One region of the Priestia sp. D3YE.R1 genome, then DNA from elsewhere that is predicted to be linked to it. Evidence: riboswitches for the same ligand, from Rfam matches in the RefSeq annotation. Region 1 holds a riboswitch; the other holds the start of a gene.
The links. A riboswitch is a leader RNA that binds a small molecule or an ion and turns the genes downstream of it on or off. The one in region 1 is predicted to bind preQ1.

Region 1 (8,520 bases):
AACATTCAGCTCTTTTTAATCTTCGATCTCAATTTCTACAACATCATAGAAATCAATCACTAGCTTAGCACCCGTATCATCCATAAACGTAAAGACGTCTTGATCATCTGATAAATGTATCACGTATCCGGTCAACTGCTGTTCACTGTTGTCGTAAACAGTAGTAATTAGAATTTTTTTATGATCTACATATGCTTCTTCTAATAACGAATGGAGGTCATAGTCCCCGTCATCTTCGGGCCGGTTCGTTAACAGCATCCCATAAGTCGTCATTCCATTTTTATCTTTCCATATATGATCTGCAAAATAAAAAGGTGCTGTACTTTTTCGAAACTCATCCATAATATCCCTCCTATAACTAAACACGTTTATTTGCTCTTACCGTACGTTGCTAAATAAACGCACAAGCACTTGTAACAGTATATTCTCTACTGTACAGGCTCATACATCCATTATATAAGGCATAATCAAATAATGCCATCATTTCGTTTAGCTCCTAGGAATTTCTAGATACGTATAGGTGAAATCGCCACCGCGTCCGGCTATTCCACGAAAATGTTTGAAATCAGGGCGATTTACTAAAAAAGGGCGAAAAGCAAGAAAGTCTTCTTTTTTAACTTTAATTTCGGTTACTTTTCCTTCACTTAACTCATTCAACATATTTATTGCTGTTTGTTCATCCATTCAGTTTCACCTCGTTTTTAACTGCTCAGCCAATTTTGGAGAGATACAAATTGAGCTTCAGCTTCTTTATATCCTTGGTTGTAAAGAGCGTCGAGACGCTCACGATTCTTCTCAATTCGCCCTACTACAAGAGGGGTTTGCGGACGAATCACAAAGATATTCCCCTGTCTTTCCTGCTCTTCAATATATGACAATGTTTCATTATACAATTTATAGCGGTTCTCAAGCGCACGAGTCAGCCCATCATAATGACGATATTTGCGCTTCAATAACCAAAGCATATTTGATTTCTTTTTTCGATATCCTTCGTTTCGCGTTAGCACAACAATATTTTTTCTATATCCATCTTGCACTGCTTTTTTAATTGGAATCGGATCACTGATTCCTCCGTCTAACAGCTCTTTTCCTTTATATGTAACGACAGGTGCTAAAAATGGAAGGGAACTAGAAGCGCGAACCGCTGTCAAAATGTCCCGGTCATACTCATCAAAATAAACGGGTTCTCCTGTTACGCAGTCCGTTGCTCCTACTACAAGCTTCTCTGTACGCTCAGCAAATGCCTCAAAGTCAAATGGAAGAAGCTGATTAGGAATTTCATCAAAAACGAAATCCATGCCAAATATCTCTTTTGTTTTAAAATAATTTTTCCACGACAAGTAGCGAGGATCCTCTAAAAAATCTAAATTAGCTTTGCGACTTCTTCCTATTTGTCTAGATAAATAAGAAGTGGCATGACAAGCGCCGGCTGAAACGCCAATTACATACGGAAGGTATAGATTTCTTTCCATAAAGTAATCTAAAACTCCAGTTGTATAAAGGCCTCTCATACCGCCTCCTTCGAGCACGAGTCCAGTATCTTTCAATTTCTACACCTTCTAATTCTTATAATTTATGACAAGATTATACCTCGTTTATTATAACGAAAGATGAACAAAGATGGAACTGTCCTGCTTCTCTCTTTCGTTAAAGCTACCAATTCCTTTTATTTCAAAGCACATTTTACTTATTTTTTCAATTTTATTTTATGTTTTTTCAAAAAACTCTTTACTAATTCCCAGTTTTAAGGCAAAATTGTAAAAAAGAAAACGCTAACTAGTTTTACTATTTTTAAAATTAAAATTATTTGAAAAATTAATAATGAACTAATTTAAAACAAAGGAGCGATGAATCATGAAAATAGCAGAGGTAGGAAACTTGATAGAATTTAAAAATGGCTTACAGGGCATTGTCGAAAAAGTAAATGAAAACTCGGTGATTGTTGATTTGACTTACATGACAAACTACCGCGATTTAGACTTAGAACAGCGAACTGTTGTTAATCACAAAAACTACACCATTATTAATCCAGCTATGTAAAGGGAAAAAGCAACCGGAACGCAAAAACGGTTGCTTTTTTATTGGTTTTGAAAGAATTGATTCTTTTGTTCTTCTGTAATAATTCCCAGCTTATACATGAGGTAAATATACTGTTGAACCTTAACATCCTTCGAACTTTTTTTCACTGTATTCCCTCTTTTCTAAAATGTTTCTTCATACAATAATATATGGCTAAGATAAAAAAAGTTTCCTTAAAGAAACAAAAACAGGCCCCATTTTTTCTTGAAAGGGTCTTATTTTCGTGTGACAATAAGAACAAGCTACTACTACCTACTTACCGAAAGGAATTATTAGCATGTTTGATACTGTATTGTTTATCGTTGCACTTATTGTCATTCTTTTTTTCATCGTGCAGTTCGTTTTTAAACGCAAGCAAACTTCAAATAAAAAAACATCCGTTGAACCCATGAATTATGCCGAAGAAGATTCTAACTCCTACACAAGCTGGAGTGAATCTGCTGCTAATCACGATCACGATGGTGATGGGGATGGCGATGGGAACGCGGATGCTGACGGAAGATAGAAAAAAGCCTCTTCATATGAAGAGGCTTTTCTTTATTTTGATAACACGCGCTTGCCGTTGGTAAACGAATAATAGCATTCACCTGTATAGATATCTTGGCTTTCATGTACATGAACACCGCATTTATCTTCAAGTGCAGCTTTCATCATGGATTTGGCTACGTTATACGCTTTAATTGGACGATACTTTCTCCACTTTCCTACAAGGCAAAATGAACACGACTTTAACGTGTATCCCCCAAGCTTTTCAAATAGGCGAAACTCTTGGCGCTTACCTAATAATAACGATGGGCGGAAAAAGTGAGTAGAACGGATATATAAGCTTGCGATATCTTCTTCTACTTGCCCCTTTACTTTACTGTAAAAGAATGGCGAACGAAGATCAGCACCAATTGCTGTAATCGTTAAAAAGTTTTTGCAGCGATATTTTTCTGCACATTTAGCCGCTTTTAAAGGAAATTCGTAGTCAACTTTAATGAATTTCGCTTTTGTTTTTGCTTTTTTCATTGTCGTGCCTAAACAGCAATATACATCATCAACTGCAAAGCATTCTTCGTGCTTATCAAGCTCTGAAAAATCAATTTCGAGCTGACGTAGCTTTGTGTGTTCGATTGGTAGCTTTTTTCGAACAAACACTGTCACATCGTTATATAAGCTGTTGCTTAATAACATTTTTAAAAGTTCTTGACCAACAAGTCCGCTTGCACCTAATACTAATGCTGATCTCTGTGACATTCTTTCACCTTCTCATCTGTTGTTTTTGCAATGGAAAACAGGTTGCATACACAACCTGTTTGTTCGAATTAACGATTATCAATTGTTTCTGGGTATAAATCATGATTCATTAGGCGATAATTAGCCATTTCTTCATATTTCGTACCAGGGCGGCCATAGTTTGTATATGGATCAATTGAAATTCCGCCGCGTGGTGTGAATTTTCCCCATACTTCAATATACCTTGGATTCATCAGTTTAATTAAGTCATTCATAATAATATTCATACAGTCTTCATGGAAATCTCCATGGTTACGGAAGCTGAACAAATAAAGCTTTAACGACTTGCTTTCCACCATTTTTTCATCTGGAATGTAACTAATATAAATGGTTGCGAAATCCGGCTGACCCGTTTTTGGACATAAGCTCGTAAATTCCGGACAGTTGAATTTCACAAAATAATCACGATTTGGATGTTTGTTATCAAATGCTTCTAGAATCTCTGGTGAATATTCAAACAAATAGTTTGTTCCTTGATTTCCAAGGAGTGATACACCTTCTAATTCTTCATCTTTTCGACCGCTCATTTGCATTTCCTCTCTTTCTACGATTGTCATTCTAACAGCGTTTTTTTATTTTGTATATATCTGTTTTTATTTTTCTTTGTAAATTTTTTGCTATGCGCTTACACGCCTCGTTTATTTCCCCAAACCAGGGCATGAACCTGCGGCAGAACTCTTACATCGTTCATGTTTTTAGCTGCCACTGCCTTGTCGATTAACCACTCATACTTTTTAAGCAATTCTTGTGTTAAAGACGCATTATCGATTGTCGTTAAGTCCTCGTTGCCTACTTGAACAAAAAATGGAACCTCAGGATAACGTTCATGAACAGATGCTGCATACTCAAAGTCCTCATCATTAAATATAACGACTTTTATGCTTATGTGCCCCATGCGTTTTTCCTTTATTAATGTCTCTATAATATCGTCTAATACGGAGAAATTTGTTTTCATTAATGAGCTTGGAGGCTTAGGAGAAATCGTTAAATCATCGATCTTTAGGAACCAATCCTGATAACGGCTTCCCTGAGTTTCAAGTGCTGCTTTTACCCCATGACTGTGCAAAAGCTCTACAAGTGAACCAATTGCCTTGATAAGCGCAGGGTTTCCCCCAGAAATGGTGACGTGATCAAAGCACTCTCCTCCAATTTCTTTTAGCTCCATCCAAATTTGTTCTGCTGTTAGCTGACGAATATCGTTTTTAGCTGATCCATCCCATGTAAAAGCTGAATCACACCAGCTGCAGGAATAATCACAGCCTGCGGTACGAACAAACATCGTCTTACGTCCTACAACCATTCCTTCCCCTTGAATCGTTGGTCCGAATATTTCAAGTACTGGAATTGTATTAGCCACGTTTTTTCACCTTCTTTGGGCGGTAAACTACGTAACTTGTCGGCGTTTCCCGCACGAATACTTGTACGCAAGAAGGCTTATTTGGTAGTGTGTCTAGATATTCTTGAACCAACTCATAAATTTTACGAGCAACAACTTCAGTTGTAGGAAAATCATTTGGATTTTCTTCGTTAAAGATAGAATGATCGTTCAATAATGTATGGTCAAATTGACCAGAAACAATTTTTTTCAATAGCGCAAAGTTTACTAAAAAACCCGCTTCGTCTAATGTATCTCCGGCAACAGTTAGATTTACAAAATACGTATGTCCATGGACTTGACGGCATTTTCCTGCTTCTGGGTGAGGAACAAAATGTGCCGCAGCAAACTGCATATCTTTGTTCAGTTCATATTCATAGTCATGAAATACTTGAGGATACATTTGTTGCAGCATTATTTCTCTCCTCCTTCTTTTGTTTGCAAGTATTGATCTAACCCGCGTTTTCGCAATTGACATGCGGGACATTCGCCGCATCCATCAGCAACAATACCGTTGTAGCACGTTAACGTTTTTTCGCGCACATACTCAAGCGCCCCTAACTCATCAGCTAAAGCCCACGTTTCTGCTTTATCAATCCACATGAGCGGTGTATGAATCACAAACTCAAAGTCCATTGATAAGTTAAGCGTAACGTTTAACGATTTCACAAATACATCTCGGCAGTCTGGATATCCTGAAAAATCAGTTTCACAAACGCCTGTTACGATATGGCGGCCTCCGCTGTTCTTAGCCAGTACGGCTGCAAATGACAAAAATAACAGATTGCGGCCATCCACAAACGTGGTAGGCAATTCTCCTTCTTTTTGCTCGATAGCAATATCATCTCGCGTTAATGCATTTGGTGCTAATTGATTTAAAAGTGACATATCTAATACGGTATGCTTCACACCCAAATCAGCTGCAATAGCCTTTGCTACCTCTATTTCTTGACTATGACGCTGACCGTATTGAAAAGTAACCGTTTCTACTTCTTTAAAGTTTTTTAAAGCCCAAAATAAACATGTTGTACTATCTTGACCCCCGCTAAATACAACAATAGCTTTTTCATTTTTCATCATCATTGTTCGTCTCCTTTTTGATTGAAATCAAAAGAAGAAGAAACTTTATTGAACCGTTCGTTCCCTTTGTGACTAATTTATAACACAAAAAAGAGACTGCTCTTTTCCAGCAATCTCCCTAAAAAGCAACTAAGATACACGTCCTCGCCAACATACACGTCAAAAAGACGTATTTGTAGAAAAGCACGCGAAAGAAGACACGCTAAAACCGTGTCTTTTGTCATCAACGATGATCTTAGTTTTTTATAGAGGGAGTTTTCGAACCTCTCCCGTACATATACAATCGTGTACGGCGTTTCTTCTTGAATTGTCATCGTATACTATACCACATGCGTATAAATAATGCTATGTTTGTTGGTTTTTATCGCCTTTGGCTGCCTTATTTTTCTTTATATAAGAAAGAGCAATAAATAATAAGGGAAAACAGAGGCTTAGTACGAATAAATAAAACGGCCAGTAATATTTTTCAAAATAATTAAAGTATGCTGTATTCGGAATAATATAATACGCTACGCCTGTAATAATTAGGCCTAAAGGAAAGCTTAAAAAATTACGCACTCGTAAATTACACAATTGGACGATACTTAACTGAATAGCATAGAACACAATGACAACTTTAAAAAAGATAGATAACATCCAAATAATAGCTACTAATACTTCAACATGCTGAATTGTGGCACCTAACGAAATCATTTTTCCTAATAAATAAACTGGGTAGCTGTGCATCGATGCAATATTCGCGCCAAGCGCTAATATACAAGCCGCAACTGCAATTATAATCGTCAAGCCTGATGCGACAGTGCCCATTACAAACATTCTTTTCACCTTTTTCCCATCTTTTATATGAGGCGTAATCATTAGAACGAAAACTAACTCCATAAATGGATTTCCTAAAAAATAAGTGGTTCCTAACACTAAATCAGCCATGCGGAATTCAAACAAAGGATAAAGACGATCTATTTTCATCTGAGGAATATTTAAAACAATTAACAATAAAAACGGCACAATAATCCACGGCAAAAAGATTTCCGCCGTTCTCGCTATCACTTCAATACCTAGATAGCCTCCGTATATGACAGCTAATAGAACAAGAGCGTGAATCCACGTAGGAAGCGTTTCAGGAACAATTTGAGTCGTCATAAACGTACTGATATCTCGAAGCGAGAATGTAGATTGGATGAACATAAAGAAAATGTAGATAAGAGAAATACAAGTTCCGGCATAAGGACCTAGCGCCTTTTTAGCTATTTGAATGAATGTTTGCTGAGGGTAACGCTGAATCAGCCATAAAAGCACCGCAACAATTAAAAGTGCAAAGCCCATAGTAAGCACACCGCAAAACCACGCATTTTGTCTATTGGTTTCTAATAACGTAGCAGGAACTGCCAAAATAGCGCTTCCGATACAAAAAACATAAATTAGAAAAAGAAATTGTTTTGGACTAATAAATTCTTTTATTTGCATCATACGCACCTTCTCTCTTACATGCTTGCTCACGGGAAAAACAGATGATGAACAGTTTTAGTAAGAGGCTTAATTAAGGCCTCTAAAAAGTACAGAGGCGTAGGAACTTCTTTACGAAGGGTAATCGCTCCCCAAAAGAATAGACCCAAGCCTATGAGGCAAAAATAGACGACTATTTCACGGTAATACTTTTTCTTTCGGAAATTGATGATGATTTTTTTAGTCAAATAAGCAAGCAGTACAAGTAAGGCGATAAATCCCTCCATTTTCTTTCTCCTTAATGCTTCATTTGCTTCATATATGAGTTATTTAACGTGCCTAAGCGGCGGATTTGAACTTTTGCATCTAAATCGACGGTTAAATCTTCTGCATAAATTCTGTTCCAGTCTCTTTTCATTTTGTACCATCTCTTTACATCCTGTCTGTAAAATGCTTCGCCAAAACCAAAGATATCGCTTTTGTAGGTTTTTTGAGCTTTTTCCACCGCATCATTCATTTTTTCTTTTACGTCTGCTGCTGTTTTTCGTTCCAGCATATTGATTACAGCCGGGTCCTGTAAATTCACTTGACACTCTACATCAGCTACGTTCGCTTCACCTTTTAAATTAACGTGAATATGAGGTTTATGGTTTTTCATAGTAGCTGTCACCTTCACATTCGTTCGGAGCATCTCTACTCCGACGATATCGTGCTGTTTTTCTTTCTTTTCACATGGAATAACAATTAATGTACTTTTTACATTTCCTGTAATATAGTTATATCCTTTACTTTCATCTTCATTGAACCAGCCGAGAAGCTTATCATTTTGAAAGACACCTAACCCTTTGAAATTGAGCAAGGTGGAAAGATTAGTGCGGGAAATGTTGGACATATCTCCTGCCTTTTTCACGTCGCCTTTCACCAATACTCCTGATAACACCGCCTGCTTTCCTTCACTCGTTAAGTTACTGATTAGTTCATTTAACTTCACTCCTCTAGTAGGTGCCCAAATACGCTGTGACACATCTAATGAGGCAAACATATGATTAGCCGGTATTTTTTCGATTGTTGTCAATACGTTCAGCACGCTCGATGCTTTCGTGTTTTTAGCAACAACAACAAAATAATCGGTACGCACTTCATGATCCCGAGCAAAGAAATCAAGAACTTCAGCGATACCGTCTTTCGCCATGCTTTCGCTAATGACTAGCATTCGTAAATGAGAAAGATAAATTTTCCGCGGGGATTTTGTCGTTATTTTTCTT
Region 2 (8,520 bases), on a different contig from region 1:
TGAATCATGGTGGCATGTAGGAGTAGCAGAGGTATCTAAAAATCAGCATGTACAGGAAGCTTATGAAGATAAGGTGAAAAATCTTGAAATGGCAAGAGTTTATTAAGAAGCAGGAGAAAATGAGGTTGTTGAAGAGAAACATTCGATAAATATAAAAGAGGTTTTCATTTCATATAAGGGAGAGGAAGAGATGTTCAAGGAAAATACGGTCAAACTGGGGATTGCTCCAATTGCTTGGACAAATGATGATATGCCTGAACTGGGAGCTGAAAATACATTCGAACAGTGTATCAGTGAGATGGCTTTAACCGGTTTTAGAGGAAGTGAGGTCGGAAACAAATATCCGCGAAATGTTTCAATCTTAAAAAAGGCATTATCGCTTCGGAATTTGGAAATTGCAAGCGCGTGGTTTAGTACATTTTTAACAACAAAGCCGCTGGAAGAAACGGTAACGCCATTTATTGAACATCGCGATTTTTTATACCAAATGGGAGCAAAAGTAATTGTTGTGTCTGAACAAGGGCACAGCATTCAAGGGCTGATGGATGTTCCTTTATTTAAAGAAAAGCCTGTGTTCACGCCAACAGAGTGGAGCAGACTTACAGAAGGCCTGCACCATCTTGGGAAACTGGCACGAGAAAAAGATATGCATATTGTCTATCATCACCATATGGGAACAGGTGTACAAACAACAGAAGAAATTGAGCAGCTAATGGAGCTTACCAATCCGGAGCTTGTTTCGCTGCTATTTGATACCGGTCATCTTGTCTTTTCAGGAGAAGAACCTCTTCATATCTTAAAAAAATATCTGCACCGTATTAAACATGTTCATTTAAAGGATATTCGTCAAGAAGTAGTTGATCGGGTCAAAGAACAAGACCTAAGCTTCTTGCAAGCGGTAAAAGAAGGAGCTTTTACTGTTCCAGGTGACGGAATTATTGGATTTGATGAAGTGTTTACTACGCTTGCCGCTTCTGATTATAACGGCTGGTTTGTCGTAGAAGCAGAACAGGATCCAGCGCTTGCTAATCCTTTTGAATATGCGCTAAAAGCGAGAAATTTTATTAAAGAAAAAAGCGGTCTTTAATTTCGAATGTAAAAGACTTAATGCCTTTTATATGCTTATCAAGTGAAAGGAGGAGGGGAAATGAAGCCAACCATTTATAGTGTGGCTGAAGAAGCAGGTGTATCAATTTCTACCGTATCAAAAGTCATTAATCAAACTGGTCATATTAGCGAAAGAACAAGACAAAAAGTAATTGAGGTTATGGCGCAGTTGAATTATCATCCAAGCGTCGTAGCATCTGCTTTAACAGGAAAACCCACTAAAACGATTGGGCTTCTCGTACCCGACATCTCCAACCCTTTTTTTGCCGACTTGGCGAGAAGCATAGAAGACCGAAGTCATGAGCAAGGTTTCCATGTAGTAATGTGCAATACCGATAACGATGCGGAAAAAGAGAAGAAGTATCTATCGCTGTTAATTCGTCAAAGAATCGATGGTTTAATTGTAGCATCTGCTTTTCGCAATGCTAATCTTTTAAAAAATATGCTTAAGCAAGATATACCGATTAGCGTTATTGCTTCAGAAATTCCTCACATATCCGTTAATACAGTGACAGTGGATGACTACAAAGGGAGCTCTTTGGCGACTGATTATTTGCTGTCTTTACATCATGAAAAAATTGCAATTATTACAGAAAATGCAAAAAGTAATCACGCTCGTTTAGATGCTTTTCGAGACGCCATGCAAGAAAACGGAATCATCGTGTCACCTCAACATGTTATTACGACCGAAGCAAGTATTCAAAAAGGATATGAAAGTGCTAAGCGGATTTTTTCAATGAAGGAGAAAGTGACGGCTATTTTTGCTTGTAACGATTTACTGGCTATCGGCGTTATGCAGGCGGCAAAAGAATTCAAAATTGATGTGCCGAAGGACTTATCAGTGATTGGCTTTGATAATACCGTTTTTTCTACTACTATTACGCCCATGTTGACGACGGTAGCACAGCCGACAAAAGAAATGGCTGTAAACGTAGTGGATTTGCTGGTTAGAGAAATGGAATACCCAACGATGCATAAAGAACATTTGCTTCTTGAGCCGAAATTAATTATCCGGAAATCAACGGCTCCGTTACGAAGAGACGCTACAGCATCTGCAAATAATTGAATACAAGCAAGAGTATTGCTGTTAATAAAAACTCATCATAGTCACATATTCAAAAGAATCTATAGAGTCTATAAAGAAAAAATGAGTGATTAGTAAATTCTGATTGCGCTACTACATAAAGGAGGAAGTTAAGCATGCTAGTTAAATTAGGTGAATTAAATAAAGGATACAACGTACTTACAGAAATGGCCGGTCAGCACAAAGATATGTTGATGGATATTGGGATCTATAATATGTCTCAAGGAAAAGAGGAAACCTTGCTAGACAGCAGCAGTGAAACGGCTATTCTTTTACTAGAAGGAAAGGTAAAGCTAGAGTGGGAAGGACATTCGAAAGAAATTCAGCGTCAGTCCCTTTTTGAAGAAGAGCCTTGGTGTTTGCACGTTTCAAAAAATGTGGAGGTTAAAATTACCGGGCTTGCCGATAGTGAAGTACTAGTTCAAAAAACGGATAATGAAAAAGAGTTTTCATCAAAATTATATACGCCTGAAGATTGTCAAAACACAGTGGCTGGTGAAGGAGTATGGGAAGGTACTGCTCAGCGTGTAATTCGAACAATTTTTGACTACAATAACGCTCCTTATTCTAACCTTGTTATTGGAGAAGTGATTTCTTATCCAGGAAGATGGTCGAGTTATCCGCCTCATCATCATGACCAGCCCGAAGTGTATTACTATCGTTTTGACAAGCCGCAAGGATTTGGCTGCGCAATGGTTGGAGAAGATGCGTACCGTGTAGTTGATAATAGTTTTATTACAATTCCTGGTGAATTAGATCATCCTCAAGCAACGGCTCCTGGCTATGCGATGTACTTCTGCTGGATGATTCGCCATCTTGATAATAATCCGTGGACAGACCGTATTATGGAAGAAGAGCATAAGTGGTTATTAGAGCCGGGTGCAAAAATTTGGCCTGAAAAATAAATAAAGATCTTTATACGAAATGGGTTTCAAATGTTGAAAAACCCCTAATAAAAAATAATTATGCGTAAAATAATAGTTTATTTTTGTAAAATATGTTTTTATATGTTAAAGTATAGCTTGTATTAATATTCAGGCGATGATATCGCTCTTTTTGGCAGATTCCTTTTTTAGGAGTCTCTTTTTTTTCTAAACAGAAGCAAGAGATCGTATGTCAATCAAGAAAAGGAGATAAGCGTAGCCGCTTATCTCCTTTTCTTTTTAGCATTATCTAACGCTAGGTTCTTTTTCACTACTTTTTCTAAAGCAACCTCCACGTGAACATTTTTTTCATCGATGTCATTCACAAGCACGACGGTTCCTTTTCGTCCCTTAATCTTTAAATCATCACCCGTAGAAGGAATGTTTTCCCGCAGCTGGCTTAATAGAAGCTTTCTGTTTTCAAAAAAGTGGACAGCCACCATTTTATCTCACCTAATTTCATATGATATGTGTGATACAAAGATGTGTATATGAAATCCTTCCTATACATTATGTCGTCAAGGGTGGTTTTAGAACACATTGGATAGACAATTGTTTCATCAATTTATGAAATAAATAGAATGACATAGTTATAAATCTCCTATCCTTGGACATACTTATACTACTAATCTAAAAAGGGATGTGGATGAAAATGAAGGTAGCTATCGGATTAAGTGTATTTACGGTCGTTACAGGAGCAATTGCTTTAGGGGCAGTTTACTTTTTAGCAGGTATCTTTTCTTTTTTCTTAACGGTTTTTTCATAAAAAAATCCACCAAGAGGTGGATTTTTTTATTTAGCAGCGGCTTTTGTTTCATGAGGTGAATTGCCGATAAATCCAAATTTCCCGCCGACAACTTCTTTTACTTCGTGGATGACAATAAAAGAATTCGGGTCAATTTGCTGGATTTTCTTTTTAATTTTTAATAGCTCATTCTTTTTAATAACAACGTAAATGATACGTTTATCTTTATTGGCGTAGTAGCCATATCCGTAAAAGATTGTGGCTGCATTTCCAAATTCACTGGTGATGACTTGCGCGATGTCTTTATATTGATCGGACATAATCGTCATTGCTTTTTTGTTGTGGAAACCTTCGATAACAATATCGACGATTTTGGCGCAAAGATAGACGAATATAAAAGTATAGAGCGTGTTGTTGACGCCAATGGCAAAAAACGATGCTAAAATAATGACGCTGTCCATGTAGAACATACTTTTAGAGATATTATAGCCTTTTGTGTAGTTTAATAAATAAGCTAAAAGAGTTGTACCGCCGGTAGATCCATCCGCGATAAAAATGAGTGCCAGTCCTGTTCCCATGAGTAAGGCGCCGAATACAATTCCTAAAATCATGTCGTGAACGTGAAAGGGAATATAGCTGACCAGACCTAAGAAAACGGACGTCATGACAGCTCCTAGAATCGTATAAAGAATGTTTTTTTTAGTTAGGAATTTATAAGCTAAGGCAATGAATACAAGGTTCACAAGAAATGTGCTGATACTTGTAGGAACATGAAATAAATAATATAAAACAAGAGCGATACCAACCGTACTTCCGTCACCTAATTTATTTGGAATAACAAAAAAATCAATCGATGCAGCAACTAAAAGCGCTCCGGCAATAATTAAAATGATGTCTTTATAGATTGTTTTCAATATGCAAACCTCCTTGATCATTAGGATATTTTCACGTAGATAGTCTTTCACAAATGATAAAATAAAAAACGTCTTAGAAATTGTCTAGTTATAAAACTGATCAACTTCTAAGACGAAGAATTACGATACGTGTATATGTCTTGATCCTGCTTTTCTATGCTTTGATGTCACCGATTATATAAACCTCTGACCGCTATGTCAACGCTATAAGAGATGTTCAACTTTTCAAAAAATAGAAGGCGGTTTCCTTCATAAAAAAAGAATCCTTTGCGACGGCGCAAAGGATTTTCAAATTTATTGGAATAGGGGGAATACGTTATTAGAATTGCCATTTTCATAAATTAATATACCTTTATTTTTAAAAAATTATTTGTTAATGACGATTGAAAGTTTGTAATTCACATGCTGATTTAGCTCTGTCAAAAAATCATTTAATTCTTCATTTGAATGAAATTTGCATTCTAGTAAGTAGCAGCCATCGCCGCTGATTTTAAAGTTGTTGATAACGTACTTCTGCTGACTTTCTATAAATGTAAGGTAGGGGTGGTGATGAATGCTCTGTGTATAGATATTTAAAAATGCATGGACGGTGTAGCCAAGTTTTCGTTCATCAATGTTAATTGTGTAGCCTTTTATAACGCCTTCATCTTCTAATTTTAATACTCTAGCAGAAGCGGCTTGTCCGGTTAGATGCACTTTCTCTCCTAATTCTTTCATCTTCATACGTCCGTTTTTTGACAGCTCTTCTAGTATGCGTTGATCTGTATTATCTAATAACATCGCTACAAATCCTTTCGTATGTCTAATCAAAAGGGTTAACTACTCGATTTCAACCATGTATACGGATATGTCTTCTATTTTATACTAAAGAAAAGTAAGAAAAAAGAGCAGTCAATGTTCAAGATATAGAAAGCGACATTAGTTTGTAAACAGCTAGATTGACGAAAGCTTAAGCTTGCTGTATGATTCTTTGAGTGTTTACGTGGTTCGTAACCATCCCACGTTAAAAAACTAAGGAGAGAATAGTAAGATGAATATAAGAACACTTTGCGTCAACGGACTTTTAGCGGCTATGTATATTGCTGTTAGCATGTTAATTCAGCCGTTTGGCTTCACCAACATCCAATTTCGTATATCAGAAATGTTCAATCATTTAATTGTGTTTAATAAAAAGTACGTGTACGGCATTGTACTAGGGGTATTTCTCACGAATTTGTTTTTTTCACCAATGGTCGCTTATGATCTGGTGTTTGGGGTAGGACAATCTGTACTATCATTATTTATTACCATTTTTTCTATGCGATACATTAAGAGTATGTGGGCTCGTATGCTTATTAATACACTTGTGTTTACGTTTACGATGTTTATTATTGCGTTTGAACTGCACCTAGCATTTGATTTACCATTTTTCTTTACATGGTTAACAACAGCTGTTGGTGAGTTCGTTGTTATGCTTGTTGGAGCACCAATTATGGCGGCAATTAATAAACGTGTACAATTTAATAAGCTAGTTGGATAAAAAGATGCGAATGTGATAAATCTCACAGCCGCATCTTTTTTTCTCTGTTATTCTATAGATGTAGTGATAAACCCCTTATTATTGAAGAGCTTTTCACGCATGGACAAATTACCCATATCTAGCATGTGAAAAGAGCAGGTCGCATTTGCGTTCTGCTTTTTTTGCGTAAGGAAATAGCAAGTATTCGATTAGATTGTTTTGAAAGAAGGAGTGACAAATCTCACAGCGCACTCTTTGTTCTTTTGTTACGATATACATATAGTTGGCAAACTCCTTATCGAAAAGTTTTTCGCACAACAACACATTACCTATGCGTAGCAATTAAAAAAGCAGACTGAAGAGGTTTGCTTTTTTAATTGTTTGTTTTTACCATTAAATAACTTTTTTGAGTTATAATTGTAAAATAATCTTTGTTACGAGAGAGGGGATTATTTTTTTGAATAGAAAGTTAGGAATTCTCGTTTTATTAGCGTTAGCCATCTTATTTGCCGGGGGTTCAAAAGAAGAAGACAACATTCCTTTAAGAGAACTAGAAAAGATACATATTAACGTCATCAAAGAACAAAAAATGAAGCAAGGGATTTCATATGAATTGGAATTCGTAAACAAGAGCGATTTGACCATCAAACAAAACGACGTATTTTTATCGTATCCACTAAAAATAAAAAACGGTTATTCTGAAAATAAATTTAAGGTGTTAGCGGAAGGTAATAAGTTAAATATTAAGCCAAAACAAAAGGTGAAGTTAACTGCTTTTCTTCCTTATAAAGGGACTAATAAAGAAGCGTTAGCTATTGATGAGCCTGACGTAAAGTGCATAGGATATTGGAATAAGGTCGATGACTACCATCAATTTTCTTTTGGAGGATCTTTGAAGCGAGAATAATAGAAAGTTATTTGTTAAATAGTGGAACTTAAAAGGTGTGAAATCGTATATAAACCAAGGGGGAGATTTCATTGAAGAGATACGGACTGTTTATCATTAGCTTCATCGTGTTGCTAGGTAGCTTTCAACTGCTATCAGGCATGATTCTTACGCTTTGGTATGTTCCAGAAAGCGCAGATATGTAGAGTTCAATTGAAGGTTTATCAAATGAAGTCATTTTCGGCAGTCATTCACCTAGCTTTGCTTTTGCAATTCCCATTGTAGCAGCTACAGCCGCTTTTTTCATCTCTAAAAAATGGGTTAGGAAAAGTGCATAAGGGATTTATAAAGGTGGTGAATGAACAGTGAGTGTAGATACGGATAGGTTAGTTAGTTTCTTTATTTTATGGGGAACACCGGCTGTTTTTAGTATAATAGAGTACTTTAAACTGAGTAAAACTGAAAAAAAGAAGTTATCCGAGACTTAACATCTTTAAAATCTATTGTAACAACAGGATTTATATTGATTGGAGGAGTGTTGGCGAGTTTAGGCAGGTTGTTATCTCTGCTGTCTCTGCACCTTATAGGTACTTTTATTTTAGTCATTGGTGGTGTCGTTGGCGCTATTGAAGCATGGAAGGTAAAAAGAAAGAATAGTATTGTTATCCTTGTTTTAATAGTATCTATGATTGCTTTTACATTTATAATATAAATTCTGCATATAACAAGAGCTGCTCAAATTATGAGCAGCTCTTATCAGTTTCTTACTTATTGTGTTTCAAGCTGCTGATCTTTTTTCTTTAACGTAAGAGCGAGCAGGAACGAAACGATGGCGAAAGCGATGGCTACATAATAGACGGTATGGACCCCGCTTGTCATACTTTTTATTTGTAACAGCGTTTTATTTGTTTCATTTGATTGTTGAATAAAGTGCTGAGAAGCCATAGTCATAATACTTGTATACAAAGCGGGTCCGATCGCACCTGACACTTGGTTAATCGTATTTGAAATGGCTGAACCGTGAGCGTGAAGAGGTTTAGGTACTTGATTTAAAGCAAGCGTCATCACGGGCCCTATGCTTAAACCTACCCCAATTGTAAAGGCGGCGTATAAAACAGCTGCGGTCATCGTAGTTGTTTCGCTTGAAATGGTAGTGAACAAACTTAAAATAAATGTTAAAAGGATTAAGCCTGTTAAAAGCAGCGGTTTAAATCCAATTTTATCAAACAAACGTCCTCCGACCATAGCTGTTAGAGCCAGCGTTACTCCTCCTGGAGGCATAAGAAAACCTGATGGTAGCAACTCTATACGGATCAGTCAATCTAGACGTTTAGGTCTTGTATAGGAGTGGAGATTGACGTTA

Region 2: another riboswitch for preQ1. It lies ahead of ACOZIR_RS25215 (QueT transporter family protein); the one in region 1 lies ahead of queC (7-cyano-7-deazaguanine synthase QueC).

The regions. Positions count from the first base shown of each region.
Region 1 covers NZ_JBLTHW010000002.1:685,634-694,153, reverse strand. The annotation lists gene ACOZIR_RS15705 (hypothetical protein) at 16-342, opposite strand; gene ACOZIR_RS15700 (hypothetical protein) at 490-684, opposite strand; gene ACOZIR_RS15695 (patatin-like phospholipase family protein) at 702-1,547, opposite strand; gene ACOZIR_RS15690 (YkvS family protein) at 1,855-2,040, shown strand; gene ACOZIR_RS15685 (hypothetical protein) at 2,357-2,584, shown strand; gene ACOZIR_RS15680 (NAD(P)H-binding protein) at 2,617-3,318, opposite strand; gene queF (preQ(1) synthase) at 3,387-3,884, opposite strand; gene queE (7-carboxy-7-deazaguanine synthase QueE) at 3,983-4,714, opposite strand; gene queD (6-carboxytetrahydropterin synthase QueD) at 4,707-5,147, opposite strand; gene queC (7-cyano-7-deazaguanine synthase QueC) at 5,147-5,812, opposite strand; PreQ1 riboswitch class I at 6,042-6,085, opposite strand; gene ACOZIR_RS15655 (GerAB/ArcD/ProY family transporter) at 6,158-7,279, opposite strand; gene ACOZIR_RS15650 (hypothetical protein) at 7,306-7,542, opposite strand; gene ACOZIR_RS15645 (Ger(x)C family spore germination protein) at 7,554-8,520, opposite strand, start outside.
Region 2 covers NZ_JBLTHW010000007.1:21,981-30,500, forward strand. The annotation lists gene iolD (3D-(3,5/4)-trihydroxycyclohexane-1,2-dione acylhydrolase (decyclizing)) at 1-106, shown strand, start outside; gene iolE (myo-inosose-2 dehydratase) at 191-1,087, shown strand; gene ACOZIR_RS25190 (LacI family DNA-binding transcriptional regulator) at 1,148-2,173, shown strand; gene ACOZIR_RS25195 (5-deoxy-glucuronate isomerase) at 2,308-3,096, shown strand; gene ACOZIR_RS25200 (hypothetical protein) at 3,339-3,557, opposite strand; gene ACOZIR_RS25205 (YitT family protein) at 3,907-4,773, opposite strand; gene ACOZIR_RS25210 (Lrp/AsnC family transcriptional regulator) at 5,140-5,553, opposite strand; PreQ1 riboswitch class I at 5,750-5,794, shown strand; gene ACOZIR_RS25215 (QueT transporter family protein) at 5,804-6,292, shown strand; gene ACOZIR_RS25220 (hypothetical protein) at 6,729-7,178, shown strand; gene ACOZIR_RS25225 (hypothetical protein) at 7,681-7,869, shown strand; gene ACOZIR_RS25230 (MFS transporter) at 7,926-8,459, opposite strand.